Regions from separate parts of the Streptomyces sp. NBC_00289 genome, predicted to be linked through region 2. Evidence: riboswitches for the same ligand, from Rfam matches in the RefSeq annotation. Region 2 holds a riboswitch; each other region holds the start of a gene.

Region 1 (10,506 bases), 2.2 Mb from region 2:
GGCTGGCGCTCCCCACGGCATACCACCTGTTGCGCACCCTCGTGCACGAGGGCTATCTGCGCCGCGACAAGGGGCTGTTCTTCCTCGGTGAGGCGGCCGAGCGACTGGGCAGCAACGGAGCCCAGCAGAAACGTCGCAGCACGGTTGCCGACACGCTCGCGCACTGGCGCGATGCGATCGGCGTACCCGTGTACTACGCGATGTACCGCGACGGCGAGATCGAGATCATGTGCGTCGCCGACACCCCGGGCAATCCGGCGGTCGAGGAGTGGGCCGACTTCCGCGAGACCGGGCACGCGCACGCCATCGGGCAGTGCCTGCTGGCTCAGCTGGACGAGGACGCTCGGCGCGACCACCTCGACCGCTATCCCGTGCAGTCCGTCACTCCGTACACGGTGCGTGACGATCACACATTGCTCCGGCGTCTCCAGCACATGCGGCGGATGGATCCGGTGACCGAGCGGCAGGAGTACGCGCTGGGGACGGTGTGTGCGGCGATCCCGATCACCGTGGGCACCACGGCCGCCTCGATGGCCATTTCTCTCCCCTCCCATCAGGCCGATCGCCTCCTGGCGGCGGCCCGGCAACTGCAGGACGAGGTGGGTCGGCTCCTGGGGTCGCTGGCCATCTCTATCAGTATCTGAAAACTCACTCCTTGTGATCTGTTGTGTACTTTCTGCAAGATGCCTTCAATGTCAGAGGGTTGATTCCCGGCCAATCGACGGCATATGACGGGGTAGGCGATGCGCGAGTCCGTACAGGCAGAGGTCATGATGAGCTTCCTCGTCTCCGAGGAGCTCTCCTTCCGCATCCCGGTGCAACTGCGCTACGAGGCCGGTGATCCCTACGCAGTCCGGCTGACCTTCCATCTGCCCGGCGACGCGCCGGTGACCTGGGCTTTCGGTCGCGAGCTGCTGATCGACGGCGTGGGTCGGCCGTGCGGGGAGGGAGACGTGCGGGTCTCACCCGCCGACCCCGAGTCGCTGGGCGAGGTTCTGATCCGGCTACAGGTCAGCGGCGACCAGGCGCTGTTCCGCTCGTCGACGGCTCCGCTCATCGCCTTCCTGGACCGCACCGACAAGTTGGTGCCGTTGGGCCAGGAGGGTGCGATCGGCGATTTCGACGCCCACCTCGACGAGGCGCTGGACCGCATCCTGGCCGAGGAACAGAGCACGGGCTGATGCCGTACGGCGACGAGGTGGACTGAACTCTTCGCCGCACCGGGACGGGTGGCCGCGCAGCACGAGCCGGGGACCGCGAATCCGCCCGCGTCGGTGAACCGGGTGCGGTGCGGCCGTGCAGGAACGCTTCCGCCCCGGAGGCTTCACCGGCAGGAACGCTTCGGCCCCGGGTACTTCGCCGGCAGGACGCTTCCGTCCCGGCAGCTGCGCCGGCAGGGAATCCCTACGTCCCCGGTACTTCACGGCAGGAACGGTGAGGCGGCCGAGGCGGGCGGGACCGAACGCCTCGCACTGACCGTCCGCTTCAGCGGGACCGTCCGCTTCAGCGCTTGCGCCGCCGACCCCTGCCGCCACGCGCGGGAGCCTCCTGGGGCTCCGCCGTCACCGCCTCGGGATTCGGCCGGTCGGCGGCGACCACCAGGGCCGCGAGAGCCGTCGTGACGGGCACGGAGGCGACCAGGCCGATCGAGCCGACGAGCGTGCGCACGATCTCCTCCGCGACGAGTTCACTGTTGGCGACCGTCCCCACACTGCTCTGTGCGATGGAGAAGAGCAGCAACAGAGGCAGCGCCGCGCCCGCGTAGGCGAGCACGAGTGTGTTGACGACGGACGCGATGTGGTCGCGTCCGATGCGGATGCCCGCGCGGTACAGCCCACGCCGGCCCATCGACGGTTTCGCCTCGTGCAGCTCCCAGACCGCGGACGTCTGGGTGACCGTCACGTCGTCGAGGACACCGAGCGAGCCGATGATGATGCCGGCGAGCAGCAGACCGCTCATGTCGATCGACGGGAACAGGCCGTGGATCAGGCCGGTGTTGTCGTCCGTGTTGCCGGTGAGCGCGGCCCAGCCGTTGAACAACGAGCCGAGTACGCCGATCAGCACCAGCGAGATGAGGGTTCCGAGCACGGCGACCGACGTACGGGCCGACAGACCGTGGCACAGATACAGGGCGATGAGCATGATGGCGCTCGCCCCGACCACGGCCACGGCCAGCGGATTCGAGCCCTGCAGAATCGCAGGCAGGATGAACAGGGTCAGCACCAGGAAGCTGGCGGCCAGCGCCACCAGCGCCATGATGCCGCGCAGCCGTCCCACCACCACGACGGCCACCGCGAAGATGCCGGCGAGCAGGGCCATGGGGAACCTGCGGTTCACGTCGGTGACGGAGTACTGCAAATCCTTGGGTGCGGAAGGCTCGTAGGCGACCACGACCTTCTCACCCTCGTGCAACTGCCGTGACTGGTCCGGCTGGACGATCTCCGTGAACGTACGGCCCTTGTCGTCACCGGTGTCGACCCGGATCGTCGCCTTCTTGCAGGTCCCGTTCGCCTGCTGCTGGGCGGACGAGCCCTCGGCGGTGGAGGTGTCACCTGTCGGTGCGCCCCCGGAGGCGTTCACCGACGCACAGCTCACGCTCACCACCTCGGTGACCGTGGCGTGCTGGGTCTGGCGGTCGAAGCCGACACCGGTGCGCTCGTGTGCCGGGGCGCCGCCGGGCCACAGCACCACGAGCCCGACCACCACCGCCATGCCGAACGGGATGAGGATCGCCGCGATGACCTTGCGCAGATGCTTGGACACGGGTGCGGCCGGCCCGTGACTGTGCGAGTGCCCGTGGCCGCCACCGGAGCCCGAGCCGTGCCCGTCGTCGGAGCCGTGGCCGGACCCGCCGCTGGGGCCCGGTCCGTGGGCGTGCCCGCCACCGGAGCCGTGGTGGACGCCACCCGCGAAGTTGTGGCCGGGTCCGAGGCCGTGGTTGTGCCCGTCGCCCTGGCCGTCTCCTCGGCCGGGCCCGCGGGGCGGCTCGGACGGCGGGTACGGGGGCTGATGCGTCGTGGTCACCGACCGATCATCGCAAGAACGGCAGGGGCCCTCTGTTCACCGCGCCCGAATTGACGCTAGCGTGGAGTCACCTTTGCACACGCGGGAGCTCGGAGCACCGGGCTGAGAGGGCGCTGACCTCCGTCTTTGCGGTGTTTCACAGGGACGTCACCCGAACCGAGTGATGTTTCACATGAAACATCGGCAGACGGACATCGCTGCGTCGACCGCCGAACCTGTTACCGGGTAATGCCGGCGTAGGGAGTAGGTCTCATGACCAACAAGGACGCACGCACGCCTGCCTCCACGCAGATTCCGACGGATCCTTCGAAGGAGGGCGCGACCAGCGGGGAGAGCGGGAAGTCCATCGGCTGGCACAAGGGGTATGTCGAGGGCTCACGCCCCGACCTGAGGGTGCCGGTCCGTCAGGTGCACCTCACCAACGGGCAGTCGGTCACGCTGTACGACACCTCGGGCCCGTACACCGATCCCCTCCTCGACACCGACGTCCGCCGGGGCCTGCCTCCGCTGCGGGAGAACTGGATCGTCGCCCGTGGCGACACCGAGGAGTACGCAGGCCGTCCCGTCCGGCCCGAGGACGACGGCGTCAAGCACACCTCACCGCGAGGCGGTCTGCGCAACCTCGACGCTGTCTTCCCCGGACGGCCGCGTCAGCCGCGCCGCAGCCGTGACGGCGAGGCGGTCACGCAGCTGGCCTACGCGCGCCGCGGCGAGGTCACACCCGAGATGGAGTACGTGGCCATCCGGGAGAACGTGGCACCCGAGGTGGTCCGCGAGGAGATCGCGGCGGGGCGTGCGGTGTTGCCGGCCAACGTCAACCACCCGGAGATCGAGCCGATGATCATCGGCAAGCGGTTCCTGGTGAAGGTCAACGCCAACATCGGGAATTCCGCGGTGACTTCCTCTATCGAGGAAGAGGTCGAGAAGATGACCTGGGCGACCCGCTGGGGCGCCGACACGGTCATGGACCTGTCCACCGGCCGCAACATCCACACCACTCGGGAATGGGTGCTGCGCAACTCCCCCGTTCCCATCGGCACGGTGCCGCTCTACCAGGCTCTGGAGAAGGTCGACGGGCGCGCCGAGGAGCTGACCTGGGAGATCTACAAGGACACGGTCGTCGAACAGGCCGAGCAGGGCGTGGACTACATGACCGTCCACGCGGGCGTGCGCCTGCCGTACGTACCGCTGACGGCGAACCGCAAGACCGGCATCGTCTCCCGTGGCGGTTCGATCATGGCCGCCTGGTGCCTCGCGCACCACCGCGAGAGTTTCCTGTACGAGAACTTCGAGGAACTCTGCGAGATCCTCGCCGCCTACGACGTCACGTACTCGCTCGGCGACGGCCTCAGGCCGGGCTCGATCGCGGACGCCAACGACGAGGCGCAGTTCGCGGAGTTGCGGACGCTCGGGGAACTCAACCGGACAGCCAAGCGTTTCAACGTACAGACCATGATCGAAGGCCCGGGACATGTCCCGATGCACAAGATCAAGGAGAACATCGACCTTCAGCAGGAGATCTGCGATGAAGCTCCGTTCTATACCCTCGGCCCGCTGACGACGGACGTCGCGCCGGCGTACGACCACATCACCTCCGGCATCGGCGCCGCGATGATCGCCTGGTGGGGCACGGCCATGCTCTGCTACGTCACGCCCAAGGAGCACCTGGGCCTGCCCAACCGTGACGACGTCAAGACCGGAGTCATCACGTACAAGATCGCCGCCCATGCGGCCGATCTCGCCAAGGGCCACCCGGGTGCGCAGGAATGGGACGACGCGCTCTCCGACGCCCGGTTCGAGTTCCGCTGGGAGGACCAGTTCAACCTGGCCCTCGATCCGGACACGGCCCGGGAGTTCCACGACGAGACGCTGCCCGCCGAACCCGCCAAGACGGCTCACTTCTGCTCGATGTGCGGGCCGAAGTTCTGCAGCATGAAGATCTCCCAGGACATCCGCCGCGAACACGGCGGATCCCGGGAGGCGGTCGAGGAGGGGATGGCTCAGAAGTCGAAGGAGTTCGCGGCGGCCGGCAACCGGGTCTATCTGCCGGTCGTCGACTGATCCCGAGGCACGCACGGTCGGCCGACGGCCGGGTGTCCGGCTTGCGCTCCCCGAGGCGGGGTCCTCCGATGCGGAGGGGTGCCCCGGGGCGGGGGCGCAAGCCGAGGGCTACTCCGGCTGGTGGTCCGGTCCTCCGAAGTCCGGGCTGGTGTAGTCCGGGCTCGTGAAGCTCGGACGCGGACTCGCGGGACCGTCGTCGGGGCTGCTGAAACCCGGGCGGCCGTAACCGAGGTGCGGCATGCGGTTGATCGGCGCCTGCGGTGCCGCACGGTGCAGTGCGGCGCTGCCGGGGTCGGCCAGTGCCTCCCGTAGGAAAGGCAGGATGCCGCGCTCCAGCAGGGCTTCGCGCCAGGTCTCCCCGGCCCGGGCCACTTCCGCGCTCATCTCGCCGTACGGTCCGGCGGTGAGTGAGGGCCTGTTGCGCAGAGCCGTGAGCAGCAGCCCGACGGCGGCGACCAGGATGGCGGCCGCGGTGACGGCGCCGAACACCCAGCCGGCGGTGATCATGGTCTGGGCGAACGCCGGCTCGGGGTCCAGCATTTTCAGGATGTAACCCACGAGCAGGAAGATCGCCGCGGCGGTTCCGGCGAGGACGGGGGCCAGGACCGCGACGACGGCGACGGCGCCCGCGCCGGCCGTCTCGGCGACCTCTCCCATGGTGGTGGCGAGCCCCATCGCGCTCGCGCCCGGCTCCAGGGGGCCGGTTTCGCGAACAGACGAGGGGGTGGACGGCGCCGGCTGGCGTAGTTCCTCGCGGACCTTCACGTAGTGCTGGTACTCGGTCGCCGCGGCCGCCGTGATGAGTGCGGTGGCGTTGAGCGCCATGGTGCGCAGCTGTTCGGTGTTGAGCCGCTGTCCGACAGCGGCCAGTTCCGGGCGGTGTGGGGCGGAGCGCAGCGCCTCATCGAGGATCCGCTCGTATTCCTGGCGGTCCTCGCTCAGCAGGTGCTGCGGAACGCTGTTCATCTGCATCCCCCGATGCTCCGTAGGGCTGGTGGCTCGCATGACGACGAGCCGTCGGGCAGAAACGGAGGGGAGCCTGCTACGGATAAGCCGATGGTAGAGCGGTGACGGCACAAGGTGACAGGGGGTTTGCAGAAATTGGCCCCTGGCCTGCGCCGTCGTCCGTCAGTCCGCCGTGGGGGCGTTTGCCCCCCGAATGCTCAGATGTCCAGGGGAAGTTGCTGCACCAGGAGCTTTCCGGCCATGGTCACTCCGCCGTCCATCGCGATGGCGAGGCCGTCGGCGTAGACGTGCGGGCCCTCGACCAGGGGATCGGTCGTGTCCTCGTCGTCCTCGGAGCCGACTTCGCCCATCAGGTACGGGATGGGGCTGTGCCCGTGGACGATGCGGGTGCCGCCGTAGGTGTCCAGCAGCGAGCGCACGGCGTCGGCGCCGCCTTCGTCGCGGAAGGAGAAGCGCTTGGTGAACTTGCGGAACAGATCCCACACTTCGTCCGCGTCGTTGCGTGTGATCGTCTCGCGGACGGTGTCGTTGACCGCCTCGATCGAGTCGCCGTAGTCGAGGTACGCGGTGGTGTCCGAGTGGACGAGCAGGTGGCCGTCGACCTCCTCGACGGCGTCGAGGCGGGCCATCCACTGGAGGTGATGGTCCTGGAGGCGGTCCATGTCGGTCTTCTGGCCGCCGTTGAGCAGCCAGGCCGCCTGGAAGGTGGCGGTGCCCGCGCCGGAGTGGACGGGGGTGTCGCCGAACCGCTTGGCGCCGAGCAGCAGCAGTTCGTGGTTGCCCATGAGGGCCTTGCAGTAGCCGCCGGCCGCGGCCGCCTCGGCGGACAGCCGCATCACGAGGTCGATGACACCGATGCCGTCGGGGCCGCGGTCGGTGAAGTCGCCGAGGAACCACAGCCGGGCGGTGCCCGCGCACCAGTTCCCCGCCGAGTCGACCAGGCCCTTCTCCTGGAGGGCGGCCACCAGTTCGTCGATGTAGCCGTGCACGTCTCCGACGACGAACAGGGGCCCCGGCCCGCCGGCGGACTGCTGGGCCGGAACGGACGCCGGGTCGATCGTCACCTGAAGCGTGTCACCGCGGTTGATGACGGGAAGATCGCGCTGCGTGGGCGTGTACCCCTCCGGATGCTCCACCGGCTCCTCTACGGGTCTGACGGCACCGTCGGCGTGGCTGCTGTCGGAGTACGGCCCGGTCTCGTGGACGTATGCCGGTACCCGGAAGTCGCGCAACGTCGCCGTCCGTTCCGCCTCGGGTCCCTGACCGGCCCCCTGAGTCATCGACCCCTCCACCATCGCGCCGCATCTGCACCGCATCGGACTGCCTGGTCGCAGCGGCCCGCGGTGTCGTGGGCCCATCATAGGAATGCGGATCGCGCCGTGTGATGACCCAGGGGTGGTGAATCAGAGCGGGACTCCGGTTCACCGCGGCTTTCGCCCCGATTGGGCAGGGCTTCGGCCGTCTCTCGATCGCCCGTGTCTACTTCTCCTCGGGCGAACGCGGGGGGCTGACGGTCGTACGCGGAGGACGTCGCTGGGACGAGGTACGCACGATCAGCTCGGTCGGTATCACCTGCTCGACCAATTGGTCCGATTCGAGGCCCTCGATGGCGTCGATGAGGAGCTGGACCACCGCCGTGCCGATGCGGCGCGGCTTGAGGGAGAGCGTGGTGATGGGCGGCTCGGTGTTGGCGTACACGGTGGACTCGCTGCAGCAGACGAGCAGCAGGTCCTCCGGGACGCGCAGCCCGTAGCGGCGGGCGGCGGCGAGGAGGTCGGTGCCGTTCGGGTCGAACAGGCCGTAGACCGCGTCGGGCCGGTCGGGGCGGGCGAGCAGCCGGTCGGCGGCGACGGCGCCCGCGCACGGATCGTGCGCCGGATAGGCCTCGTACACCGGATCCTGGCCGACGCGCTCGCACCAGCGCAGGTAGGCGGTGGTCGACAGGTGGGTGTAGGTGTCGGTGGTGGTCCCGGTCAGCAGGCCGATGCGGCGGGCTCCCGCGTCGGCCAGATGGTCGAGGATGCCGAGTACGGCGGCCTCGTGGTCGTTGTCGACCCAGGCGGTGACCGGGAGCGAGCCGGCCGGGCGGCCGTCGGAGACGACAGGTAACCCCTGCCGGACCAGTTCGCTCACCACCGGGTCGTGGTCGGACGGGTCGATGACCACGGTCCCGTCGAGGGCGACGTTCGACCACACGTCGTGGCGTGAGGTCGCGGGGAGGATGACGAGGGCGTAGCCGCGGGCGAGCGCGGCCGAGGTGGCGGCGCGCGCCATCTCGGCGAAGTACGCGAACTCGGTGAAGGTGAAAGGTTCATCCCCGTACGTCGTCACGGTCAGGCCGATCAGTCCGGACTTGCCGGTACGGAGCGTGCGTGCGGCGGCTGACGGGCGGTATCCGAGCCGGTCGGCGACTTCGCGGACGTGGCGTCGGGTGGCGTCCGGGAGCCGGCCCTTCCCGTTGAGGGCGTCGGAGACGGTCGTGATGGACACTCCGGCGGCGGCGGCCACGTCCCTGATGCCCGCCCGGCCCGGCCGGCTGCCTCGGCGTGAGGTTTCCGCGCGGCTCACCTGGTGCTTCCCTGCTGCTGTCATGGCGAGCCGATAGTAGGGCTCATGCGGTGGGGTAGGGCGGACGCATATGCACGCATTGACAGGCACGTTTCTGCAAGGTCATCACTGTTCAATTGCCTTGGAAACCAAGGGACTTGAACGATTCCATGCCAGGACATGACTCGACGACCCGCACCGGCCTGCCAAGTACCCCATGTTTCGAAGAGGTCTCAACTCACCTGCACGAGGGATGCGCGCTACGGCGTGAGCCACCGGCGCATAGATATATGTAGCCGCGCCCCCTCGATTCGTGTGACTTCGTACGGTGATGCCCCTGATGCTGGTGTGACGGATGAGGTTTCGGTCCCGACCGGCAGAGGTCGTCCCCCATCTGTACGCAGCGGTGCGGAATCCTCATAAGGTGAGGAGTATTGGAAGCCGGTGGTGGTGACGGTCCGCCGGTGGTCGCGAGGAGGACTGCGGTGAGCGAGACGAGCCCCAAGCTGCGTGCCGAGCTGGAGGGTATCCCCACCTACAAGCCGGGCAGGCCCGCCGCGTCCGGCGGTCCGGTCGCGTACAAGCTGTCCTCCAACGAGAACCCCTATCCTCCGCTGCCGGGCGTGATGGAGACGGTGACGGGCGCCGCCGCGTCGTTCAACCGCTACCCGGACATGGCGTGTACCGGCCTGATGGACGAACTGTCCGAGCGCTTCGCCGTTCCCCTCTCCCACCTGGCGACCGGCACCGGCTCGGTCGGTGTCGCCCAGCAGCTGGTGCAGGCGACCTCCGGACCTGGCGACGAGGTGATCTACGCCTGGCGGTCCTTCGAGGCGTACCCGATCATCACGCAGGTCAGCGGCGCTACCGCGGTCCCGGTGCCGCTGACGCCCGGTGATGTGCACGACCTGGACGCCATGGCGGACGCGATCACCGACCGGACGCGGCTGATCTTCGTCTGCAACCCCAACAACCCCACGGGCACGGTCGTCCGACGGGCCGAGCTGGAACGGTTCCTCGACCGCGTGCCGGGCGATGTGCTGGTGGTGCTGGACGAGGCGTACCGGGAGTTCATCCGGGACATCGAGGTGCCGGACGGCGTGACGTTGTACCGGGACCGGCCGAACGTCTGTGTTCTGCGCACGTTCTCCAAGGCGTACGGTCTCGCCGGCCTGCGCGTCGGGTTCGCCATCGCCCATGAGCCGGTCGCGGCGGCGCTGCGCAAGACGGCCGTGCCGTTCGGTGTGAGCCAGCTCGCCCAGGACGCGGCCGTCGCCTCCCTACGGGCCGAGGACGAACTGCTCGGCCGGGTCGGCTCGCTGGTCTGCGAGCGCACGCGGGTGGTCGACGCGCTGCGGGCGCAGGGCTGGACGGTGCCCGAGACGCAGGCCAACTTCGTGTGGCTGCGGCTGGGGGAGCAGACGGTCGCCTTCGCGGCCGCCTGCGAGCAGGCGGGTGTGGTGGTGCGCCCCTTCGCCGGTGAGGGTGTGCGGGTCACGGTCGGTGAGAACGAGGCGAACGACATCTTCCTGCGGGTGGCGGAAGGGTTCCGGAAGGAGCTCTAGCAGCGCCGCCGCAGCGGTTAACCGGGCTCGAGGCCCGATTCCGCGGGCGGGGGTCCACTGGCGAACTTCACCAGTGGACCTCCGCCCGTTTTTGGGCCCCAGGGGACTCCGGGGATCCAGGAGGGGGCCGAAGGGCCCTAGAGGGACCCCCTGTGGATTGTCGAAAATCAGTACGCCATAATGGCTTGTGAATGTGAACGCGTTCACAAGCGTGTCCCGGTTGCTCCCGTGATGCGTACGACAAAAGGGGCATACTGCCGCCGCGTGGTGGCAACGTAAGGAGACTGACGACGTGGACCTGGCTTTGGCGCCGGAGACTCTGGCGCGTTGGCAGTTCGGCATC
Region 2 (10,506 bases):
GAGCGCCTGGGCCCGGCGCTTCACCTCCGTGCCGCGATTCTCGCTCAGGGCCTGCGCGGGGGTGCCGGGCAGGCTCGGGTCGGGGGTGAAGAGCCACTCGAGCATCTCTTCGTCGGAGAAGCCGTCGTCCCTCAGCAGCGTCAAAGTCCCGGACAGGCCCTTGACGACCTTGTCCCCGTCGATGAAGGCGGCGGGAACGTGCAGCGCGCGGTTCTCACCACGGCGTACGGCGATGAGCTGGCCGTCCTTGACCAGCTGGCGCGCACGCGTCACCTCGACATCGAGCATTTCCGCGATGTCGGGGAGGGTGAGCCAGGCAGGGACGAGAGCATCGATCTTTGCGTCAATCTCGGTCACAGGATCAAGCGTGCCATCCCGGACTGACAGTCGGAAGCCGGACCCCCGCGACCTGCGGCTCCGATCCACCCGGAGAGGTCCCGCCGGGAGGCCCCACACCCGGAGAGGTCCGGCCCCGGGGCCGCCCGGGAAGATCCCGTCCTGACAGGTCCCCCACAGAGGTCCACCCAGGGAAGCAGGACCGGGGAGGCCGGCCCGGACAGGTCCTACGCCGTGGCCGCCTTCAGTGGCCTGGCCGGGTCGGTCAGCAGGGCCGGGTCCATGGGTGTGCCCGCCTCGATGAGGCGCCGTCCCTGGGCGAGGTCCCGCGGGCGGCCGACCGCCAGCAGGGCGATCAGACGGTCGTCGAGCAGCCAGCAGACGGTCCAGGCCGGACCGGCCGGGTCGCCGCGCCACACGGTGGCGTCGGCCGACGCGTGGTGGCCGACGTACTGGACGAAGCGGCCGAACTGCTCGGACCAGAAGTACGGCACCGGATCGTAGACGGCCGGGGTCTCGCCGACGATGTTCGCGGCCACCGTGCGCGGGCCCTGGAGGGCGTTGTCCCAGTGGTGGATCAGCAGGCGCTCGCCGTACCTGCCCGAGGGGAACGAGGCGCAGTCGCCGACCGCGTGCACGTCCGGCGCGGAGGTGCGCAGGTGGTCGTCGGCCAGGACGTCGCCCCGGGGGCCGAGCTCGATGCCGGAGCCGGCCAGCCAGCCGGTGGCGGGCCGGGCGCCGATGCCGACCACGACGGCGCCCGCGGGCAGCCGTGAGCCGTCGTCGAGGACGACCGCGCCGGGCTCGACGCGCTCCACGCGCGCGTGGGTGCGCAAGGTCACACCGTGGTCGGCGTACCAGGCGGCCATCGGGGCGGCCACCTCGGCGGGCAGCGCGCCCGCGAGCGGCCGGTCCGCGGCCTCGACGACCGTCACCGCGCAGCCCGCCTCGCGCGCCGCCGTGGCGAACTCCGCGCCGATCCAGCCGGCCCCGACGACGACGACGTCGTGCTGCCGGGCGAGCACCGGGCGCAGCCGTTCGGCGTCGTCCAGGGTGCGCAGCAGATGCACACCGGGCACCCCCTCCGCGCCCGGCAGCAGGATCGGTTCGGCGCCGGTGGCGAGGACCAGTTCGTCGTACGGCACCGGGCCCTCGGCGGTGTCCAGCTCGTGGTCGCCGGGGCGGACGCCCAGCACCTCCCGCCCCAGCGTCAGTTCGATGCCGAGCGCCTCGAAGTCGACGTCGAAGGCGGAGCCCTCGGACGTGCCGAGCAGCACCGCCTTGGACAACGGCGGCCGGTCGTAGGGCTGGTGGGGCTCCGCGCCGATCAGCGTGACGCTGCCGGTGAAGCCCTGCTCCCGCACGGCGACCGCGGTCTGCACGCCTGCCATGCCCGCGCCCACGACGACCACGCGCCGCGGCTGTGACGTGCCGGATTCCTGCGTCTGCTCGCTCACCTGATCACCATAGACAACTGACAATTTGTCAGTCAGCGGTCGTGCTCAGTGACCTGTTCCACAACGCTCGTCCCGCTGCCGGGCCGCGACTCCCACTCCCACGTCTCCTCGAGCCGCAGCCGGCCGTCGGCCAGCTCCAGGACCGTGGCCGCGCAGTGTCCGGAGGCGGTCGTTCCGTCGTGCTTGAGCTGCACGTACCGGAAGTCCAGCCGGTCGCCGTCCCGGGTCCCCACGAGATGCCCGCGGACGACGTCCCCGCCCGCGTACTCGGCCCAGATCTCGCCGTCCTTCTCGTGGTAGGCGAACCGGGTCCGCGTACCGACCTGACCCGGTGCCTGGTCGGCGACCGGGGCGAGGAGGAGACCGTCGAGCGAACGTGCCACGGCTGGAGGCTCCCTTACTGAGACGGACGGCAGCGGGCTAGGGTGGCCAACGTAGAGCACTCGCGGGAGCCCGGACGCACCGGGCTGAGAGGGAGGCTGGCGGCCTCCGACCGTACGAACCTGATCCGGGTCATGCCGGCGAAGGGAGGGGCTGGACGCCCATGTCGTCTCCACGTACGTCAGACGTCCTCGTCATCGGGGGCGGGATCATCGGGCTGGTCACGGCCTGGCGGGCCGCGCAACGCGGTTTCGCCACCGCCGTGGTGGACCCCGGGCCGGGCGGCGGAGCCGCGCAGGTGGCGGCCGGGATGCTGGCCGCCGTCACGGAACTGCACTACGGCGAGCAGACCCTGCTCGGCCTGAACCTCGCCTCGGCCCGCCGCTATCCGGACTTCGTGGCCGAGCTCACCGACCTCACCGGGCACGACCTGGGCTACCGGCAGTGCGGCACGCTCGCGGTCGCACTGGACGCCGACGATCGCGCCCACCTCCGTGAACTGCACACCCTGCAGCGGCAGTCGGGCCTGGAATCGGAGTGGCTGTCCGGGCGGGAGTGCCGGCGCCTGGAGCCGTTGCTCGCGCCGGGAGTGCGCGGCGGGCTCCGGGTCGACGGCGACCACCAGATCGACCCCCGGCGGCTGGCGGGCGCCCTGGTGGCCGCGTGCGAGCGGACGGGCGTCGTCTTCCACCGCGCGCGGGCCGACCGGCTCAGTGTCGACCGGGGCCGGGCCACCGGCGTCGCCACGGCCGACGGCACCGCGCTCGGCGCCGGCCAGGTGGTGCTGGCCGGCGGCAGCCTGAGCGGGCGGCTCGCCGGCGTCCCCGACGAGGTGCTGCCGCCGGTGCGGCCGGTGAAGGGGCAAGTGCTGCGGCTGACCGTGCCGAAGCCGTACGCGCCGTTCCTGAGCCGCACGGTGCGCGCCGTGGTCCGCGGCAGCCACGTCTACCTGGTGCCCCGGGAGAACGGTGAGCTCGTGGTCGGGGCGACCAGCGAGGAACTCGGCTGGGACACCACGGTGACGGCGGGCGGGGTCTACGAGTTGCTGCGCGACGCGCACGAGCTGGTCCCCGGCATCACGGAGCTGCCCCTGACCGAGACCCGCGCGGGACTGCGCCCCGGCTCCCCCGACAACGCGCCGCTGCTCGGCCCGACCGCCCTGCCGGGCCTGCTGCTGGCCACCGGCCACTACCGCAACGGTGTGCTGCTGACGCCGGTCACCGGCGACGCCCTGGCGCACGCCCTGGCCACCGGTGACCTTCCGGAGGAGGCCCGCCCCTTCACGCCCCGGCGCTTCGGCGCCGTCGCCCGCACGGAGCAGCCCGTATGAACATCTCGGTCAACGGCGAGCCCCGGCGGATCGAGCCGGGCACCGGTCTGGACGCGCTCGTGCGGTCCCTGACCCCGGCGCCCTCGGGGGTGGCCGCCGCCCTCAACGAAACCGTCGTCCCGCGCGCGCGGTGGTCCGCCACCGCCCTCTCCGAGGGAGACCGCGTGGAAGTCCTCACCGCCGTCCAAGGAGGCTGACCCATGGCCGACGATCCCTTCGTCCTCGGGAGCATGCCCTTCACGTCCCGTCTGATCATGGGTACGGGCGGTGCGCCCAGCCTGGACGTCCTGGAGCGCGCGCTGGTGGCCTCCGGGACGGAGCTGACGACGGTCGCGATGCGGCGGGTGAATCCCTCGGTGCACGGCTCCGTGCTGTCGGTGCTGGAGCGGCTGGGCATCCGGGTGCTGCCCAACACGGCGGGGTGCTTCACGGCGGGCGAGGCGGTGCTCACGGCCCGGCTGGCGCGGGAGGCGCTGGGCACCGGCCTGGTCAAGCTGGAGGTCATCGCCGACGAGCGCACGCTGCTGCCGGACCCGGTCGAGCTGCTGGAGGCGGCGGAGACCCTCGTCGACGACGGGTTCACGGTGCTGCCGTACACGAACGACGATCCCGTGCTGGCGCGGAAACTGGAGGACGTCGGGTGCGCGGCGGTCATGCCGCTGGGCTCGCCGATCGGGTCGGGTCTCGGCATCCGCAACCCGCACAACTTCCAGCTGATCGTGGAGCACGCGCGCGTGCCGGTGATCCTCGACGCGGGCGCCGGTACGGCCTCGGACGTGGCGCTGGCCATGGAGCTGGGGTGCGCCGGCGTGATGCTCGCCTCGGCCGTGACCCGGGCGCAGGAGCCGGTGCTGATGGCCGCCGCCATGCGGAGCGGGGTGGAGGCGGGAAGGCTCGCGCGACTGGCGGGCCGGATTCCCCGGCGTCACTTCGCCGAGGCCTCGTCGCCCGCGGAGGGTCTGGCCGTACTGGACCCGGAGCGTCCGGCGTTCTGAGCGGCGCCGAGGTCCCGTCGGCGGCCCGCGACGGCCTCGGCCGGGTGTGCGAAGCGTCACAGGTCGGCTGCAGTCCCGCCCCGATATCGGGTGAAACCGCGGGGCTGTCCGCGTCGGCTCGTACACTCACCTGCGTGGATACGACCCTTCAGGACCCGCTTGTCGGGCAGGTGCTCGACGGCCGCTATCGCGTCGACGCGCGGATCGCGGTCGGCGGGATGGCCACGGTCTACCGGGCCCTGGACACCCGTCTGGACCGTGTGCTCGCGCTGAAGGTGATGCACCCGGCGCTCGCCGCCGACGGTTCCTTCGTCGAGCGGTTCATCCGCGAGGCGAAGTCCGTTGCCCGGCTCGCGCACCCCAACGTCGTGCAGGTCTTCGACCAGGGCACCGACGGGTCGTACGTCTATCTCGCCATGGAGTACGTCGCCGGCTGCACCCTGCGTGACGTGCTGCGCGAGCGCGGGGCGCTGCAGCCGCGCGCCGCCCTGGACATCCTGGAGCCGGTGCTCGCCGCACTGGGCGCCGCCCACCGCGCCGGGTTCGTGCACCGGGACATGAAGCCCGAGAACGTGCTGATCGGTGACGACGGGCGGGTCAAGGTCGCCGACTTCGGGCTCGTCCGGGCCGTGGACACGGTCACCAACACCACCGGGACGCTGCTGGGCACCGTCTCCTACCTCGCGCCGGAGCAGATCGAGAACGGCGTCGCCGACCCCCGGGTCGACGTGTACGCGTGCGGTGTCGTGTTCTACGAGATGCTGACCGGCGAGAAGCCGCACGACGGGGACTCCGCCGCGGTGGTGCTCTACAAGCACCTCCACGAGGACGTGCCCCCGCCCTCGGCCGTCGTGCCGGGGCTGCCCCACCAGCTGGACGAGCTGGTCGCCTCGGCGACCGCGCGTACTCCCGACCGTCGTCCCTACGACGCGGTGGCGCTGCTGGCGCAGGTCCGGCAGGTGCGCGGCATGCTCGGCGCGGAGCAGCTGGACGCGGAGCCGCCGCAGGCCATCACGTCCGGGCACACCAACGCCGAGGACCGGACGAGCGTGATCCCGCGCGCGCTGACCGTGCGCCCGCTGCCCGTCAACGAGGAACACGACGACGTGGCCGGGCAGGACGCGCTGTTCAACCGCACGAGCCGGCTGGAGAGTCCGCCGCCGCTCCCGCCGCGCCGGCGCTCCCGTCCCCGGCGCGGACTCGTCACCGTGATCGCCGCCGTACTGCTGGTCCTCGGGGTCGGCGCGGGCGTCTGGTACATCAACTCCGGTCAGTTCACGCACGTCCCCGCGGTGCTCGGCCAGACCGAGGCGAAGGCGAAGAGCCGGCTGGAGGCGGCCGGGCTCGAGGCCGCCGGCAAGTCGAAGCACGACTACAGCGACACCGTGAAGCGCGGCATGGTCATCGGGACCGACCCGAAGCCGGGCAGCCGTATCCGGGACCACGACACCGTGACGCTGACCATCTCCGACGGCCCCGAGACCGTGCGGGTGCCCGACCTCGGGGGCGTCCGGCTGGACGAGGCGAGGAACCGGCTGCGCAAGGACGGGCTGGCGCCGGGCATGGTGACCCGGGAGTTCAGCGACGAGGTCGCCAGGGGCTCCGTGATCGGCACGGAGCCGGACGCGGGCACGACACGGCACGCGGGTTCGGCGATCGCCCTCCTGGTCAGCAAGGGCAGCCCGGTGGACGTCCCCGACGTCACCGGCGAGAGCCTCGAGGACGCGCGGGCCGACCTGGAGGAGGCCGGCCTGACGGTGGAGGTGGCCGCCGAGCAGATCAACTCCGACGACGACAAGGGCGAGGTCGCCCGGCAGACACCGGAGGAGGGCACTGAGGCCGCCGAGGGCGACACGGTGACGCTGACCCTGTCCAAGGGGCCCGAGATGATCGAGGTCCCGGACGTCGTCGGCGACAGCGTCGACGACGCGACGTCGGCCCTCCAGAACGCCGGCTTCGAGGTCGACGAGGACCGGGGCCTGCTCGGACTGTTCGGTGACACCGTCAAGAGCCAGTCCGTGGAGGGCGGGGAGACGGCTCCCAAGGGGTCGACGATCAGCATCAAGATCAGGTGACCGGGCACTCCCTGGCGCGTGACACCCTGAAACGGTGAAGAATCAACCATCCGGTCCGTCCCGGAATCCCGTCGGCGGCCACGTCCCCGTGGCCGGCGGGCTGCACTCCGTGGGCCTGTCCTACGCCCGTGAGCTCCGGGCCGAGACCGTGCAGGTCTTCGTCGCCAACCCGCGCGGCTGGGCCACACCCGCCGGCAACCCGCGGCAGGACGAGGAGTTCCGCGCCGCGTGCGAGGCCGAGTCGATCCCGGCCTACGTGCACGCCCCGTACCTGATCAACTTCGGCTCGCACACCGAGGCGACGGTGGAGAAGTCGGTGGAGTCGCTGCGGCACTCGCTGCGCCGCGGGAGGGCGATCGGCGCCCGGGGCGTGGTCGTGCACACCGGCAGCGCGACCGGCGGCCGGGACCGGTCGGTGGCGCTGAAGCAGGTACGGGAGTACCTGCTGCCGCTGCTGGACGAGCTCACCCACGACGACGACCCATACCTCCTCCTGGAGTCGACCGCCGGACAGGGCGCCTCGCTCTGCTCCCGCACCTGGGACTTCGGGCCGTACTTCGAGGCGCTGGACGCCCATCCGAAGCTGGGGGTGTGCCTGGACACGTGCCACATCTTCGCGGCCGGCCACGACCTGACCGGGCCGAGCGGCATGCACCAGACCCTGGACCTGCTGGTGGAGACGGTCGGCGAGGGCCGGCTGAAGCTCATCCACGCCAACGACTCCAAGGACGTGGTCGGCGCGCACAAGGACCGGCACGAGAACATCGGCTCCGGTCACATCGGCGACGACCCGTTCCGGGCGCTGTTCGCCCACCCGGCCACCGCGGGCGTACCGCTGGTCATCGAGACGCCCGGAGGCAAGGACGGGCACGCGGCGGACGTGGAGCGCCTGAAGAAGCTGCGGGACGGCTGAGGCGCCGGTGCGGGGCCGGTCAGAGCTCGGGGCCCTCGCCGGGCTCCTCCTGGTAGGAGTACCGCTGCTCCCGCCACGGGTCGCCGACGTTGTGATAGCCGCGCTCCTCCCAGAAGCCGCGGCGGTCGGCGGTCATGTACTCCACACCGCGGACCCACTTGGGGCCCTTCCAGGCGTACAGGTGGGGGACGACCAGGCGGAGCGGGAAGCCGTGCTCGGCCGTCAGCAGTTCGCCGTCCTTGTGGGTGGCGAAGATCGTGTTCTCGGACGCGAAGTCCGCCAGCCGGAGGTTCGAGCTGAAGCCGTACTCCGCCCACACCATCACGTGGGTGACGGTGGGCGCGGGCGGGACGATCTCCAGGATCGTGCGGGCCGGGATGCCGCCCCATTCGGCGCCGACCATGCTGAACTTCGTGACGCAGTGGAGATCGGCCAGGACGGTGGTGTACGGCAGGGCCGCGAACTCCTCGTGGCTCCAGCAGCGCTTCTCGCCGTCGGCGGTGGCACCGAAGACCCGGAATTCCCAGCGCTCGGGCCGGAACTTGGGGACCGGACCGTAGTGGGTGACCGGCCAGCCGCGCTGCAGCCGCTGTCCCGGTGGAAGTTCGGAGTGTGCCGCTGCTCCTGACTCGCGCTTCACCGGCTGACCCATGACTCCATCCTGACAGACCAGGGACGGTGCCCCGGACCAGCCCTCCCCACATTCGGGCAATTCGGACTAAGCCTGCACTTACTTACTAAGTGAAGACTTACTGGACGATCTTCGTCGCCGGTGGAATCATGCGGCGCAACCTGCCAGTTCCCCCCGGTTGGAAGGAGCCTCTGCGATGCAGGGCGACCCCGAGGTCATCGAGTTCCTCAACGAGCAGCTGACCGGCGAGCTCACCGCGATCAACCAGTACTTCCTGCACGCCAAGATGCAGGAGAACTTCGGCTGGACGAAGCTCGCCAAGTACACGCGGCACGAGTCCTTCGACGAGATGAAGCACGCGGAGGTGCTCACCGACCGGATCCTCTTCCTGGAGGGACTGCCGAACTACCAGCGGCTCTTCCACGTCCGGGTGGGCCAGACCGTCAAGGAGATGTTCGAGGCGGACCGGCAGGTCGAGGTCGAGGCGATCGACCGGCTCAGGCGCGGCATCGAGGTGATGCGGAACAAGGGCGACATCACGTCGGCGAACATCTTCGAGTCGATCCTCGCGGACGAGGAGCACCACATCGACTACCTCGACACGCAGCTGGAACTGCTGGAGAAGCTCGGCGAGGCGCTGTACATCGCGCAGCTGATCGAGCAGCCGGAGAGCTGAGAGCCCCCGGGGAGGATCAGGCCGCCTCGTCCAGTTCGTCCAGGCCGCCCATCCCGGCGGACACCGGCTGCCCGGGTTCGGCGGACTCGCGGCGCGGGCGGGCGTCCCGGCCCAGCAGCGCCTGGATACGGCGGACGCACGAACCGCAGTCGGTGCCGGCCTTGCAGGCCGACGCGATCTGGCGAGGGGTGCAGGCGCCGCCCTCCGCGTGCCGCTTCACCTGCGCCTCGGTCACACCGAAGCAGTTGCAGACGTACACGCGGTTCACCTCCTCGACGGGATCGACAGGTCGTGCCGTACCGAGGGCCGAGCGCCCGTTGATCGGTGAGGCTAACCTAACCTTACCCGCCGCGCAGAGGCCGCAAAAGTGGGGTGGGGCGCGGATCGTATGTGATCCGCGCCCCACTTCACGCGTGTGTAACAGGTGCTCCCGTCACTGGTCCCTGTACATCTCCGCCACGAGGAAGGCCAGGTCGAGGGACTGGCTGCGGTTCAGGCGCGGGTCGCAGGCCGTCTCGTAGCGCTGGTGCAGATCGTCGACGAAGATCTCGTCGCCGCCGCCCACGCACTCGGTGACGTCGTCACCGGTGAGCTCCACGTGGATGCCGCCCGGATGGGTGCCGAGCCCCTTGTGGACCTCGAAGAAGCCCTTGACCTCGTCCAGCACGTCGTCGAAGCGCCGGGTCTTGTGACCGGAGGCCGCCTCGAAGGTGTTGCCGTGCATGGGGTCGGTGATCCAGGCCACGGTCGCGCCGGAGGCGGTGACCTTCTCGACCAGCTCGGGCAGCTTGTCGCGGACCTTGTCGGCGCCCATGCGGACGATGAAGGTCAGCCGGCCCGGCTCACGGTCCGGGTCAAGGCGCTCGATGTACTGCAGCGCCTCCTCGGCCGTGGTCGTCGGGCCGAGCTTGATGCCGATCGGGTTGCGGATCTTCGAGGCGAACTCGATGTGCGCCCCGTCCAGCTGACGGGTGCGCTCACCGATCCACACCATGTGGCCCGACACGTCGTACAGCCGGCCCGTCCGCGAGTCGACCCTGGTCAGCGCCGACTCGTAGTCCAGGAGCAGCGCCTCGTGGGAGGCGTAGAACTCGACGGTCTTGAACTCCTCCGGGTCCGCCCCGCAGGCGTGCATGAAGTTCAGCGCCTGGTCGATCTCGCGGGCGAGCTGCTCGTAGCGCTGGCCGGACGGCGAGGACTTCACGAAGTCCTGGTTCCAGGCGTGCACCTGGCGCAGGTCGGCGTAGCCGCCGGTGGTGAAGGCGCGCACCAGGTTGAGCGTGGAGGCGGAGGCGTTGTACATCCGCTTCAGGCGCTCGGGGTCCGGGATCCGGGACTTCTCGTCGAAGGCGAAGCCGTTGACCGAGTCGCCGCGGTACGTCGGCAGGGTCACGCCGTCACGGGTCTCGGTGCCCTTGGAGCGCGGCTTGGAGTACTGGCCGGCGATCCGGCCGACCTTCACCACCGGCACCGAGCCGGCGTACGTCAGCACGGCCCCCATCTGGAGCAGCGTCTTGAGCTTGTTGCGGATCTGGTCGGCGGACACCGCGTCGAAGGCCTCGGCGCAGTCGCCGCCCTGGAGCAGGAACGCCTCTCCCTTGGCGACGGCCGCCAACCGGGCGCGCAGCTGGTCGCACTCGCCCGCGAAGACGAGCGGCGGATACGACTCGAGGTCCGCGATCACTGCGCGCAGAGCCTCGGTGTCGGGGTAC
Region 3 (10,506 bases), 4.0 Mb from region 2:
GCGCCTCAAGGAGCTCGAGCTCATCGACTTCGAGGACGTCGCCGCTTCGGGTCTGACCAAGAAGGAGCTTCTCGTGCTCTCGCGCGAGAAGGCCAAGCTGGAGAAGACCCTCGGTGGTATCCGCGAGATGTCCAAGGTGCCCAGCGCCGTCTGGATCGTGGACACCAAGAAGGAGCACATCGCGGTCGGCGAGGCCCGGAAGCTCAACATCCCGGTCGTCGCCATCCTCGACACCAACTGCGACCCCGACGAGGTCGACTACAAGATCCCGGGCAACGACGACGCGATCCGCTCCGTCACCCTGCTCACCCGTGTGATCGCGGACGCGGTCGCCGAGGGCCTCATCTCCCGCTCCGGTGTCGCCACCGAGGGCAAGGGCGACAAGGCAGCGGGCGAGCCGCTGGCCGCGTGGGAGCGCGACCTGCTCGAGGGTGAGAAGAAGGCCGACGAGGCCGAGGCCCCCGCCGCCGAGGCTGCTGCCGAGGCCCCCGCGGAGGCGCCGGCCGAGGCCGCTGCCGAGGCTCCCGCCGAGGCCGAGGCCCCTGCTGAGGCTCCGGCCGCCGAGGCCCCCGCCGCCGAGGCTCCCGCCGCGGACGCCGAGCAGGCCTGACCCGTCACCGCTTCAGGTCAATGAACGGCGGGGGCCGCGAAGCCCCCGCCGTTCGGCCCGTAGATCTTCAGACTTCGAGAGAGATTCCAGGAATCATGGCGAACTACACCGCCGCCGACGTCAAGAAGCTCCGTGAGCTCACCGGCGCCGGCATGATGGACTGCAAGAAGGCGCTGGACGAGGCCGAGGGCCACGTCGAGAAGGCCGTCGAGGCGCTCCGTATCAAGGGCCAGAAGGGCGTCGCCAAGCGCGAGGGCCGCTCCGCCGAGAACGGCGCCGTGGTCTCCATCATCGCTGACGACAACACCTCCGGTGTCCTGGTCGAGCTGAAGTGCGAGACGGACTTCGTCGCCAAGGGCGAGAAGTTCCAGGCCGTCGCCAACGCGATCGCCGAGCACGTCGCCAAGACCTCCCCGGCCGATCTCGAGGCGCTGCTCGCCTCCGAGATCGAGGCCGGCAAGACCGTTCAGGCGTTCGTCGACGAGGCCAACGCCAACCTGGGCGAGAAGATCGTCCTGGACCGCTTCGCCCAGTACGCCGACGGCTACGTGACGGCGTACATGCACCGCACGATGCCCGACCTGCCGCCGCAGATCGGTGTCCTCGTCGAGCTGGACAAGCCCAACGCCGACGTCGCCAAGGGCATCGCCCAGCACATCGCCGCCTTCTCGCCGAAGTACCTCTCCAAGGAGGACGTGCCGGCCGAGGTCGTCGAGTCCGAGCGCCGCGTCGCCGAGGAGACCACCCGCGCCGAGGGCAAGCCCGAGGCCGCCCTGCCGAAGATCGTCGAGGGTCGCCTCAACGGCTTCTTCAAGGACGCCACGCTGCTCGGCCAGCCGTACGCGCTCGACAACAAGAAGTCCGTCCAGAAGGTCCTGGACGAGGCGGGTGTCACCCTGAAGCGCTTCACGCGCATCAAGGTCGGCATCTGAGTCCGTACCGCGATCGACGCGCGATCCCCGGCGGAACCCCGCTAGGGTCGACAGCAGTCGTCCGGGTACGCCGCCGCACACGCGCGTGTGGCGGACGACAGCAGATCTGACGAGGAGGCCATTGCCGCGCATGGGATGCGAACACCCCACCGGCAATGGCCTTCTTCGTATGTGCACCATGAGGAGAACGCCATGACCACCAAGGCCCAGAAGAGCGACGACGGCAAAGTACACGGCCGGTTTCTGCTGAAGCTGTCCGGAGAGGCCTTCTCCGGTGGCGGGGGCCTGGGCGTGGACCCCGACGTGGTGCACAAGATCGCCCGCGAGATCGCGGCCGTCGTGCGTGACGGCGCGGAGATCGCCGTCGTCATCGGCGGCGGCAACTTCTTCCGCGGTGCCGAACTGCAGCAGCGCGGCATGGACCGGGCCCGCTCGGACTACATGGGCATGCTCGGCACCGTCATGAACTGCCTCGCCCTCCAGGACTTCCTGGAGAAGGAGGGCATCGACAGCCGGGTGCAGACCGCCATCACCATGGGCCAGGTCGCCGAGCCGTACATTCCGCTGCGCGCCGTGCGCCATCTGGAGAAGGGCCGCGTGGTCATCTTCGGCGCCGGGATGGGCATGCCGTACTTCTCCACCGACACCACCGCCGCCCAGCGCGCCCTGGAGATCGACGCCGAGGCACTGCTGATGGGCAAGAACGGGGTGGACGGGGTCTACGACTCCGATCCGAAGACCAACCCCGAGGCCGTCAAGTTCGACTCGCTCAGCTACGGCGAGGTCATCACCCGCGACCTGAAGGTCGCCGACATGACCGCGATCACGCTGTGCCGTGACAACAAGCTGTCCATCCTGGTCTTCGAGCTTCTGGCGGAGGGCAATATCGCCCGCGCCGTCAAGGGTGAGAAGATCGGCACGCTTGTGGGTGACCAAGGCAGCCGGGACTGACCGGTGCGCCACGCCCGTCCGCCGGACGCCATGTGTCCGTGGGGCAACAGCAGGACGGCGGACGGACCCTGACCGGGGGATGGACAATGTCCTGACGGTCGGGAACCGTGCAGGAAGAAGACGCGACGCAGCCGGCCGCCGCCCCGTAAAGGAACCGCAGCCGGGCCTACTCAAGACACGCAGGAGCAAGTGGTGATCGAAGAGACCCTCCTCGAGGCCGAGGAGAAGATGGAGAAGGCCGTCGTGGTCGCCAAGGAGGACTTCGCCGCGATCCGCACCGGCCGTGCGCACCCGGCGATGTTCAACAAGATCGTGGCCGACTACTACGGTGCGCCGACGCCGATCAACCAGCTGGCTTCGTTCTCCGTGCCGGAGCCGCGCATGGCCGTGGTGACCCCGTTCGACAAGAGCGCGCTGCGCAACATCGAGCAGGCGATCCGCGACTCGGACCTGGGCGTCAACCCGAGCAACGACGGCAACATCATCCGGGTGGTGTTCCCCGAGCTCACCGAGGAGCGCCGCCGCGACTACATCAAGGTCGCCCGGAGCAAGGCCGAGGACAGCAAGGTCTCGATCCGCTCGGTGCGCCGCAAGGCCAAGGACGCCATCGACAAGCTCGTCAAGGACGGCGACGTCGGTGAGGACGAGGGCCGTCGTGCGGAGAAGGAACTCGACGACACCACCCACAAGTACGTCGCCCAGGTGGACGAGCTCCTCAAGCACAAGGAAGCGGAGCTGCTCGAGGTCTGATGAACGACTCTTCCTGGGGAGCGCCGCCTCAAGCCGGGTACTGGGGGCCGTCCGACCAGGGGCCTGTCCAGGGGGCTGCCCCGGCGGGTCCCGCGTACGATGCGCATGACGCCCAGCACACTCGCCCCATGCCCATCGTGCCCGACGTACCCGCATCCGGCGGGAACCAGGATGACGATCGGGGGGCCGCTCGGCTGAGCGGTCCCTTGTTCCGCGACGAACCGCCGCAGCCGTTGCCGTACGACTCACAGCGGACTCCGCCGTACGACCCGCCGCAGGCCCACGTCTACGGGCCCTACGACACGCCGCAGGCGCAGCCCCACGGGGCGGCGCCGCAGAATCCGGAGCCCATGCCCGACGCCTCGCAGCCGGCGCCCGCGCCGCAGAAGAAGAGCGCGGGCCGGGACCTGGGTTCGGCCATAGGCGTCGGAGTCGGGCTCGGAGCGGTGATCGTCGCGTCCCTGTTCGTGGTCAAGGCCGTGTTCGTCGGCGTGGTCGCGGTCGCCGTCGTGGTGGGTCTGTGGGAGCTGACCACGCGGCTCGAGGAGCGCAAGGGCATCAAGGCGCCACTCGTCCCGCTCGCGCTCGGCGGCGCGGCGATGGTCGTCTCCGGATACGTCCGTGGTGCCGAGGGCGCCTGGGTGGCGATGGCGCTCACCGCGCTGGCCGTCCTCGTGTGGCGCATGACGGAGCCGCCCGAGGGCTACCTCAAGGACGTCACGGCGGGCGTCTTCGCGGCCTTCTACGTGCCGTTCCTCGCCACCTTCGTCGCGATGATGCTGCGGGCCGACGACGGCGCGTGGCGCGTTCTGACGTTTTTGCTGCTCACGGTGGTGAGCGACACCGGCGCGTACGCCGTCGGCTGGCGCTTCGGCAAGCACAAACTGGCCCCGCGCATCAGCCCCGGCAAGACCCGCGAGGGCCTGGTCGGGGCGGTCACCTTCGCGATGGTGGCGGGCGCGCTGTGCCTGCAGTTCCTGATCGACGACGGCGTGTGGTGGCAGGGGCTGGTGCTGGGCCTCGCGGTCGCGGCCAGCGCCACGCTCGGGGACCTCGGCGAGTCGATGATCAAGCGGGACCTGGGCATCAAGGACATGGGCACGCTGCTGCCGGGGCACGGCGGCATCATGGACCGTCTGGACTCCCTGCTGCCCACGGCACCGGTGGTGTGGCTGCTGCTGGTGCTGTTCGTCGGATCCGGCTGACCGGGTCGCGTCTGCACGCCGGAGCCCCCGCCCTCGCCACGAGGGCGGGGGCTTCTCGGCTTCACCCGCTGACGGCCGCCGGCCGACCGGCTCGCCACCCGTATCTGTCATGACGAGCGGACCTTCATGACGATCAGAACCTCATGACGAGCGGACCGTCATGACGAGCAGACGCTCTTCAGCTCGTCGGCGGCGGCGTCGATTTTGCCGGAGTCGGGGTTCTCGCCGTTCAGGGCGGCCTTGTTGTAGTCCGAGACCGCCTTGTCGAGATCCTTCACGGCCTTGTCGACCTTGTCGTCCCCCGCGTCGTTCTCGTCAGTGATCCTGTCGAGGCGGCGGTTCGGGGCCATGGGAGGTTCCCTTTCTCAGGGTCGGCGGATGAGACGTGCTGGTGGGAACGTGTGCCGTGTCCGACGATCCCGTCACACGGCCGCCACCACGAGGGACCGGCCTCCCTGATCGATGGTGTAGCGGGCTACACCACCGATCACGCCACGAGATCTTGCACCGGGCATTTACGGTGGCGTTCCCTGGGCGTACTCTGCATTTCCTTGCTCGGTCACTCTCGGGGGAGTGTTTGTGGGGATCGAAATCGAACAGAAGTTTGAAGTTCCCGTCGACTCCATTTCGAGTATTAGTGAGAGCCTGCGGCTCGATCCCTCCCTGGGTGACTTCACCGTCACGTATGCGCGAAAAGTGACCAACTTCGACACGTACTTCGACGTCAATGGACAGATAGCTTCACGTGACTGGTCCCTACGTGTGAGGGAGAAATCCGCCGGGCTGTTTTCTGTGGCGCTGAAACGGCCGCGCCCGGGGGTGGGCGGGGGCTCCGCTGTCCATCGCGAGGAACTGGAAAACCCGACGGACGGCTCGCTGGTCGAGGTCTTGACGGCTGTTGCGGCTGCTCTGCGAGGGGAGAACATCATTTCCGCCCCTCCCGCTCCGGTCGAGACTCTCATTCACCGGGGCGGTGTCGTCGCTGCATTACGTCAACTTGGTCTGGTCAGCGACTATCCGGTGAAAACCACGCGGGACATCTGGATGGTGGGCGACGCGAGTGGCGATGTGGCGGAACTCGTTGTTGATGAAACGGAGTACTTGGACAGCACGGAGGGGAGTGTACGCGAGGGGCGTATCGAGATTGAGATCTCTGATTCGGCGAACGCGGCCAAGCTCGACGAGATGGCCCGTTGCATCGATCGTAGGTTCAATACCCGTCAGGTGTACACCTCGAAATTCCAGCAGGCCTTGATTCACTATGCCTCGCGGCATCTTCGGGACAAGCTGGAAGCGAAGGTGACTCTGGGAGATATTTCGAGTTACGAGGCGCTGGTCGCTCAGATCAATGCGTCCGGAGAGTTCGTCCGGGGGTATCAGTTTCATCGATCTGCGGACCGCAGAATCTTTGACACGTATTTCGACACGAAGAAGCATGAGCTCTTCAAGCTGGGCTGGTATCTGCGGATGCGTCGGGAAGGGGAAACCCGGCAACTGACCTTCCGTCGGCTCAAGGAACGTGGCGAGCAGCGATACGGGCTGGTGATGCAGCAAGAGATCATAGTCCGGCCGTCCAGTGACATCGACGAGGCGTGGGCTGCGATCCAAAACTGGCTCTCTGCGGTCCGGGGCGCCTCGCGTGCGGCACCTCCGGCTGATTTTTCCGAGCTCCCGACCGCGCTCGCCGCGTCGAGCCTACGTAATAGTCTCGAAGTGGAAGTGACGAGGACATCGTGGATTGTCGACCGGGCCGACGTCCGCTCGTCCGATCTCCGAAATCGTATTGCGAAGGTGAAGTACGACAGGGTCGCCTTCCGGCGTCCTGGGCAAACGGCGCCTCTGTCTCATTTCGAGTTCGAAGTGACCGGTGTCGAAGACGAGGCCGCCGCTCCAAATACTTTGCGGCGTGACTCGTATCAAGCCTTCCTGGGTGACTTCCTGGAAGTCTGTGCGGACAGGACGAACGGCGGTCGGGTCGACAAGCGCACGAGTGCCAAGTATTTTCACGGCCTGACGGAGCTGGGCATTGTCAGCAGAAAGCCCGAGTGGCTGACGGACGGCAGACTGGAGGTGCAGATACTGGCCAGGGAGAGTGCGCCGCAAGCAGTACAGTCCCGCAACTGGGGGCTGATGCGTTTCTGGTGCGCTCTCGCGACGCTGACCGCAGGACTGTTCGCACTCAGCGTCGGACAAGGTGAAGGCCTGTTGTCGGACAGCTCACCGGACATCGTTTCGGCGGCGATGCAGACTCTTGGTTTCCTGGCCCTGGTTCTCGGTTCTTTCTTCCTGTTCAAAGACCCGCCGGGCCCCGTCTCGCGTGCTCGTCGACTGGTGATCGTCGTGTGCACGGTGATGGCGGCGGTGGCGATCAGCATCCCGTCCATGGGGCGAGGCAACGCCGCGGACGCGACCGCGTTTCTGGGCCTCCTGCCACTCATTGTCTCGCTGTCTCGGACTGGAATGAGAGGCTGAGTCCGTCCTGCCCCAGGGCCCGTTTCTCTCCGCGGCGCTGCGGAGGGCGGAGGGACCTGGCGCCACGCGCATGGCCCGAAGGCTCCCCCGGGGCCCGGCCGTCTCCTGGCCACCCGATTCGATCTGCGACACTGGTACAGCCATGCCTAAGCCCGGAGAACTTACTTTCGTCGCCCCCCGCGGAGCCAAGAAGCCGCCGCGGCACCTTGCCGATCTCACGCCCGCCGAGCGCAAGGAAGCCGTCGCCGCGATCGGTGAGAAGCCGTTTCGTGCCAAGCAGCTCTCGCAGCACTACTTCGCGCGGTACGCGCACGACCCGGAGCAGTGGACCGACATCCCGTCCGGCTCGCGCGGCAAGCTGCAGGAGGCGCTGCTGCCGGAGCTGATGTCGGTCGTGCGGCATCTGTCGACCGACCAGGACACCACCCGCAAGACGCTGTGGAAGCTGTTCGACGGCACGCTTGTCGAGTCGGTGCTCATGCGCTACCCGGACCGGGTCACCATGTGCATCAGCTCCCAGGCGGGTTGCGGGATGAACTGCCCGTTCTGCGCGACCGGGCAGGCGGGTCTGGACCGCAACCTGTCGACCGCCGAGATCGTGCACCAGATCGTGGACGGGATGCGGGCGCTGCGGGAGGGTGAGATTCCCGGCGGGCCCGCGCGGCTGTCCAACATCGTGTTCATGGGCATGGGCGAGCCCCTCGCCAACTACAACAGGGTGGTCGGTTCCATCCGGCGGCTCACCGACCCCGAGCCCGACGGGCTCGGGCTGTCGCAGCGTGGGATCACCGTCTCGACGGTCGGTCTCGTGCCGGCCATCCACCGCTTCGCCGACGAGGGCTTCAAGTGCCGGCTGGCGATCTCGCTGCACGCGCCGGACGACGAGCTGCGCGACACCCTCGTCCCCGTGAACACGCGGTGGAAGGTGCGCGAGGTGCTGGACGCCGGATGGGAGTACGCCGCCAAGTCGGGGCGCCGGCTGTCGATCGAGTACGCGCTGATCCGGGACATCAACGACCAGGCCTGGCGCGGTGACCGGCTCGGCCGGCTGCTCAAGGGCAAGCCGGTGCACGTCAACCTGATCCCGCTGAACCCGACGCCGGGCTCCAAGTGGACCGCTTCGCGGCCCGAGGACGAGAAGGCGTTCGTCGAGGCGATCGCCGCGCATGGCGTACCGGTGACCGTCCGGGACACCCGTGGCCAGGAGATCGACGGGGCGTGCGGTCAGCTCGCCGCGACCGAGCGGTAGTCTGATCGCGTCAGGACAACTTCATACTCATCTTCATATTCCGACAGGGGAGCGCCACAGCGCTGAGAGTGCGGGACAGACCGCAGACCCTCTGAACCTCGCCCAGGTCATTCTGGGTAGGAAGTTCGGTCATCACTCAAGCTGTTGCGCCCTGCCCGGGAACCGTGGGTTCCTCGGGCAGGGCCGCGTCTCTTCCTGGTCAGCCAGGAGGAATCAGTGAGCACCACCAGGAAGTTCACGGCCGTGGCCCTCGGCCTGGGCCTCGTCACGCTGCCCGCACTCACCGCGTGCGGGTCCTCGTCCGGCTCGGGCAACGGCGGCTCCGGTTCCCGGACCGTGACCCTCGTCAGCCACGACTCGTGGGCCGTCTCGAAGAGCGTGCTCGCGGACTTCGAGAAGCAGTCCGGCTACAAGGTGCGGGTCCTCAAGGACGGCGACGCCGGGCAGGCCGTCAACAAGGCCATCCTCACCAAGGACAACCCGCAGGGCGACGTCTTCTTCGGGGTCGACAACACCCTGCTGTCGCGGGCCCTCGACAACGGGCTGTTCCAGTCGTACGAGGCGAAGGATTCCGACCTGGTCAAGGCGGAGTACCGCGTCGACGGGGACAAGCACCGGGTCACCCCGATCGACACCGGCGACATCTGCGTCAACTACGACAAGGCATGGTTCGGCGCGCACAAGCTGACCCCGCCCAGTTCGTTCGCCGACCTGGTCAAGCCGGCGTACAAGAACCTGCTCGTCACCGAGAACGCCTCCACCTCCTCGCCCGGCCTCGGCTTCCTGCTCGGGTCCGCCGCCGCATACGGCGACGACGGCTGGCAGGGCTACTGGAAGAAGCTGAAGGCCAACGGCGTGAAGGTCGTCGACGGCTGGGAGCAGGCCTACAACGAGGAGTTCTCCGGCTCCGCCGGCGGCAGGAAGGCGAAGGCCGACCGGCCGCTTGTGGTCTCCTACGCCTCCTCGCCGCCCGCCGAGGTCATCTACGCCGACCCCAGGCCCACCACCGCGCCGACCGGCGTCGCGACCGGCACCTGCTTCCGCCAGACCGAGTACGCGGGTCTGCTGAGCAACGCCGGGAACACGAAGGGCGGCAAGGCGCTGCTCGACTTCCTGCTCACCAAGAGGTTCCAGGAGGACATGCCGCTCAACATGTTCGTCTACCCGGTACGGGAGGGCGCCCGCGTGCCCGCGGAGTTCACCCAGTACGGGCCGCAGGCCAAGGATCCGGAGACCATGGACCCGGCGAAGATCGCCGGCAGTCGCGACCAGTGGGTCAAGTCGTGGACCTCACTCGTACTGAAGTAGCCCCCCGGAAGGGCCGTGCGAGGGCCGCCAGGGGGAGCGCGGCGCGGCTCGGCCTCATGGTCGTGCCGGTCGCGTTCTTCGCGGTCTTCTTCGCCTACCCCGTCGCCGCGATCGTCGCGCGAGGCCTCGACGTCGACGGTGTGTGGCGGCTGGGCCGGATCGTGGACGTCCTGACCCAGCCCGACATCCGGCACGTCCTGTGGTTCACCACCTGGCAGGCGCTCGCCTCCACCGCGCTCACCCTGCTGATCGCGCTGCCCGGCGCGTACGTCTTCGCCCGCCTCGACTTTCCCGGCAAGCAGGTCCTGCGGGCCGTGGTGACCGTCCCGTTCGTGCTGCCGACGGTCGTCGTCGGTACGGCGTTCCTGGCCCTGGTCGGCCGGGGCGGGCTGCTCGACGAGCTGTGGGGCGTCCGGCTGGACACCACCGTGTGGGCGATCCTGCTCGCGCACGTCTTCTTCAACTACGCGGTCGTCGTACGGACGGTGGGCGGGCTGTGGGCGCAGCTCGACCCGCGTCAGGAGGAGGCCGCGCGGATGCTCGGCGCCTCGCGGCCGGCGGCCTGGCGGAGGGTCACGCTGCCCGCGCTCGCGCCCGCCGTGGCCGCCGCCGCGCTGATGGTCTTCCTGTTCACCTTCACCTCCTTCGGCGTGGTGCAGATCCTCGGCGGTCCGACCTTCTCGACGCTCGAGGTCGAGATCTACCGGCAGACGTCGGAGATCTTCGACCTCTCCACGGCCGCCGTGCTGACGCTGATCCAGTTCGGGGCGGTGGGCGCCGTCCTCGCCCTGCACGCCTGGACCGTACGGCGGCGGGAGACGGCCCTGCGGCTGGTGGACGCCTCCCTGACCGCGCGGCGGCCGCGCGGGGCCGGGCAGTGGGCGCTGCTCGCCGGCGTCCTGGCGTCGGTCGCCCTCCTGCTCGTGCTGCCGCTGGCCGTGCTGGTGCAGCGGTCGCTCGACGCGCCGGACTTCGGCTACTACCGCGCCCTGACCAGCGACGACGGCGGGATCTTCCTGGTCGCGCCGA

What was found. Region 2 has a riboswitch for thiamine pyrophosphate ahead of thiO (glycine oxidase ThiO). Riboswitches for the same ligand answer to the same signal wherever they lie in the genome.
Region 1: another riboswitch for thiamine pyrophosphate. It lies ahead of thiC (phosphomethylpyrimidine synthase ThiC); the one in region 2 lies ahead of thiO (glycine oxidase ThiO).
Region 3: another riboswitch for thiamine pyrophosphate. It lies ahead of OG985_RS15370 (thiamine ABC transporter substrate binding subunit); the one in region 2 lies ahead of thiO (glycine oxidase ThiO).

Annotation. Positions count from the first base shown of each region.
Region 1 covers NZ_CP108046.1:5,212,268-5,222,773, forward strand. Annotated here, with positions in the region: gene OG985_RS23620 (IclR family transcriptional regulator) at 1-644, shown strand, start outside; gene OG985_RS23625 (SsgA family sporulation/cell division regulator) at 744-1,181, shown strand; gene OG985_RS23630 (YibE/F family protein) at 1,504-3,024, opposite strand; TPP riboswitch at 3,096-3,284, shown strand; gene thiC (phosphomethylpyrimidine synthase ThiC) at 3,277-5,085, shown strand; gene OG985_RS23640 (hypothetical protein) at 5,194-6,057, opposite strand; gene OG985_RS23645 (metallophosphoesterase) at 6,249-7,346, opposite strand; gene OG985_RS23650 (LacI family DNA-binding transcriptional regulator) at 7,531-8,643, opposite strand; gene hisC (histidinol-phosphate transaminase) at 9,084-10,163, shown strand; gene OG985_RS23660 (cytochrome ubiquinol oxidase subunit I) at 10,456-10,506, shown strand, end outside.
Region 2 covers NZ_CP108046.1:7,372,506-7,383,011, reverse strand. Annotated here, with positions in the region: gene OG985_RS33365 (Rv2175c family DNA-binding protein) at 1-357, opposite strand, end outside; gene OG985_RS33360 (NAD(P)/FAD-dependent oxidoreductase) at 564-1,793, opposite strand; gene OG985_RS33355 (hypothetical protein) at 1,826-2,176, opposite strand; TPP riboswitch at 2,229-2,340, shown strand; gene thiO (glycine oxidase ThiO) at 2,338-3,504, shown strand; gene thiS (sulfur carrier protein ThiS) at 3,501-3,701, shown strand; gene OG985_RS33340 (thiazole synthase) at 3,705-4,499, shown strand; gene pknB (Stk1 family PASTA domain-containing Ser/Thr kinase) at 4,634-6,574, shown strand; gene OG985_RS33330 (deoxyribonuclease IV) at 6,609-7,487, shown strand; gene OG985_RS33325 (sulfite oxidase-like oxidoreductase) at 7,507-8,139, opposite strand; gene bfr (bacterioferritin) at 8,315-8,794, shown strand; gene OG985_RS33315 (bacterioferritin-associated ferredoxin) at 8,811-9,062, opposite strand; gene OG985_RS33310 (class II 3-deoxy-7-phosphoheptulonate synthase) at 9,228-10,506, opposite strand, start outside.
Region 3 covers NZ_CP108046.1:3,385,920-3,396,425, reverse strand. Annotated here, with positions in the region: gene rpsB (30S ribosomal protein S2) at 1-610, shown strand, start outside; gene tsf (translation elongation factor Ts) at 706-1,542, shown strand; gene pyrH (UMP kinase) at 1,735-2,493, shown strand; gene frr (ribosome recycling factor) at 2,686-3,243, shown strand; gene OG985_RS15390 (phosphatidate cytidylyltransferase) at 3,243-4,448, shown strand; gene OG985_RS15385 (hypothetical protein) at 4,607-4,798, opposite strand; gene OG985_RS15380 (CYTH domain-containing protein) at 5,028-6,920, shown strand; gene rlmN (23S rRNA (adenine(2503)-C(2))-methyltransferase RlmN) at 7,063-8,169, shown strand; TPP riboswitch at 8,205-8,310, shown strand; gene OG985_RS15370 (thiamine ABC transporter substrate binding subunit) at 8,386-9,477, shown strand; gene OG985_RS15365 (ABC transporter permease) at 9,453-10,506, shown strand, end outside.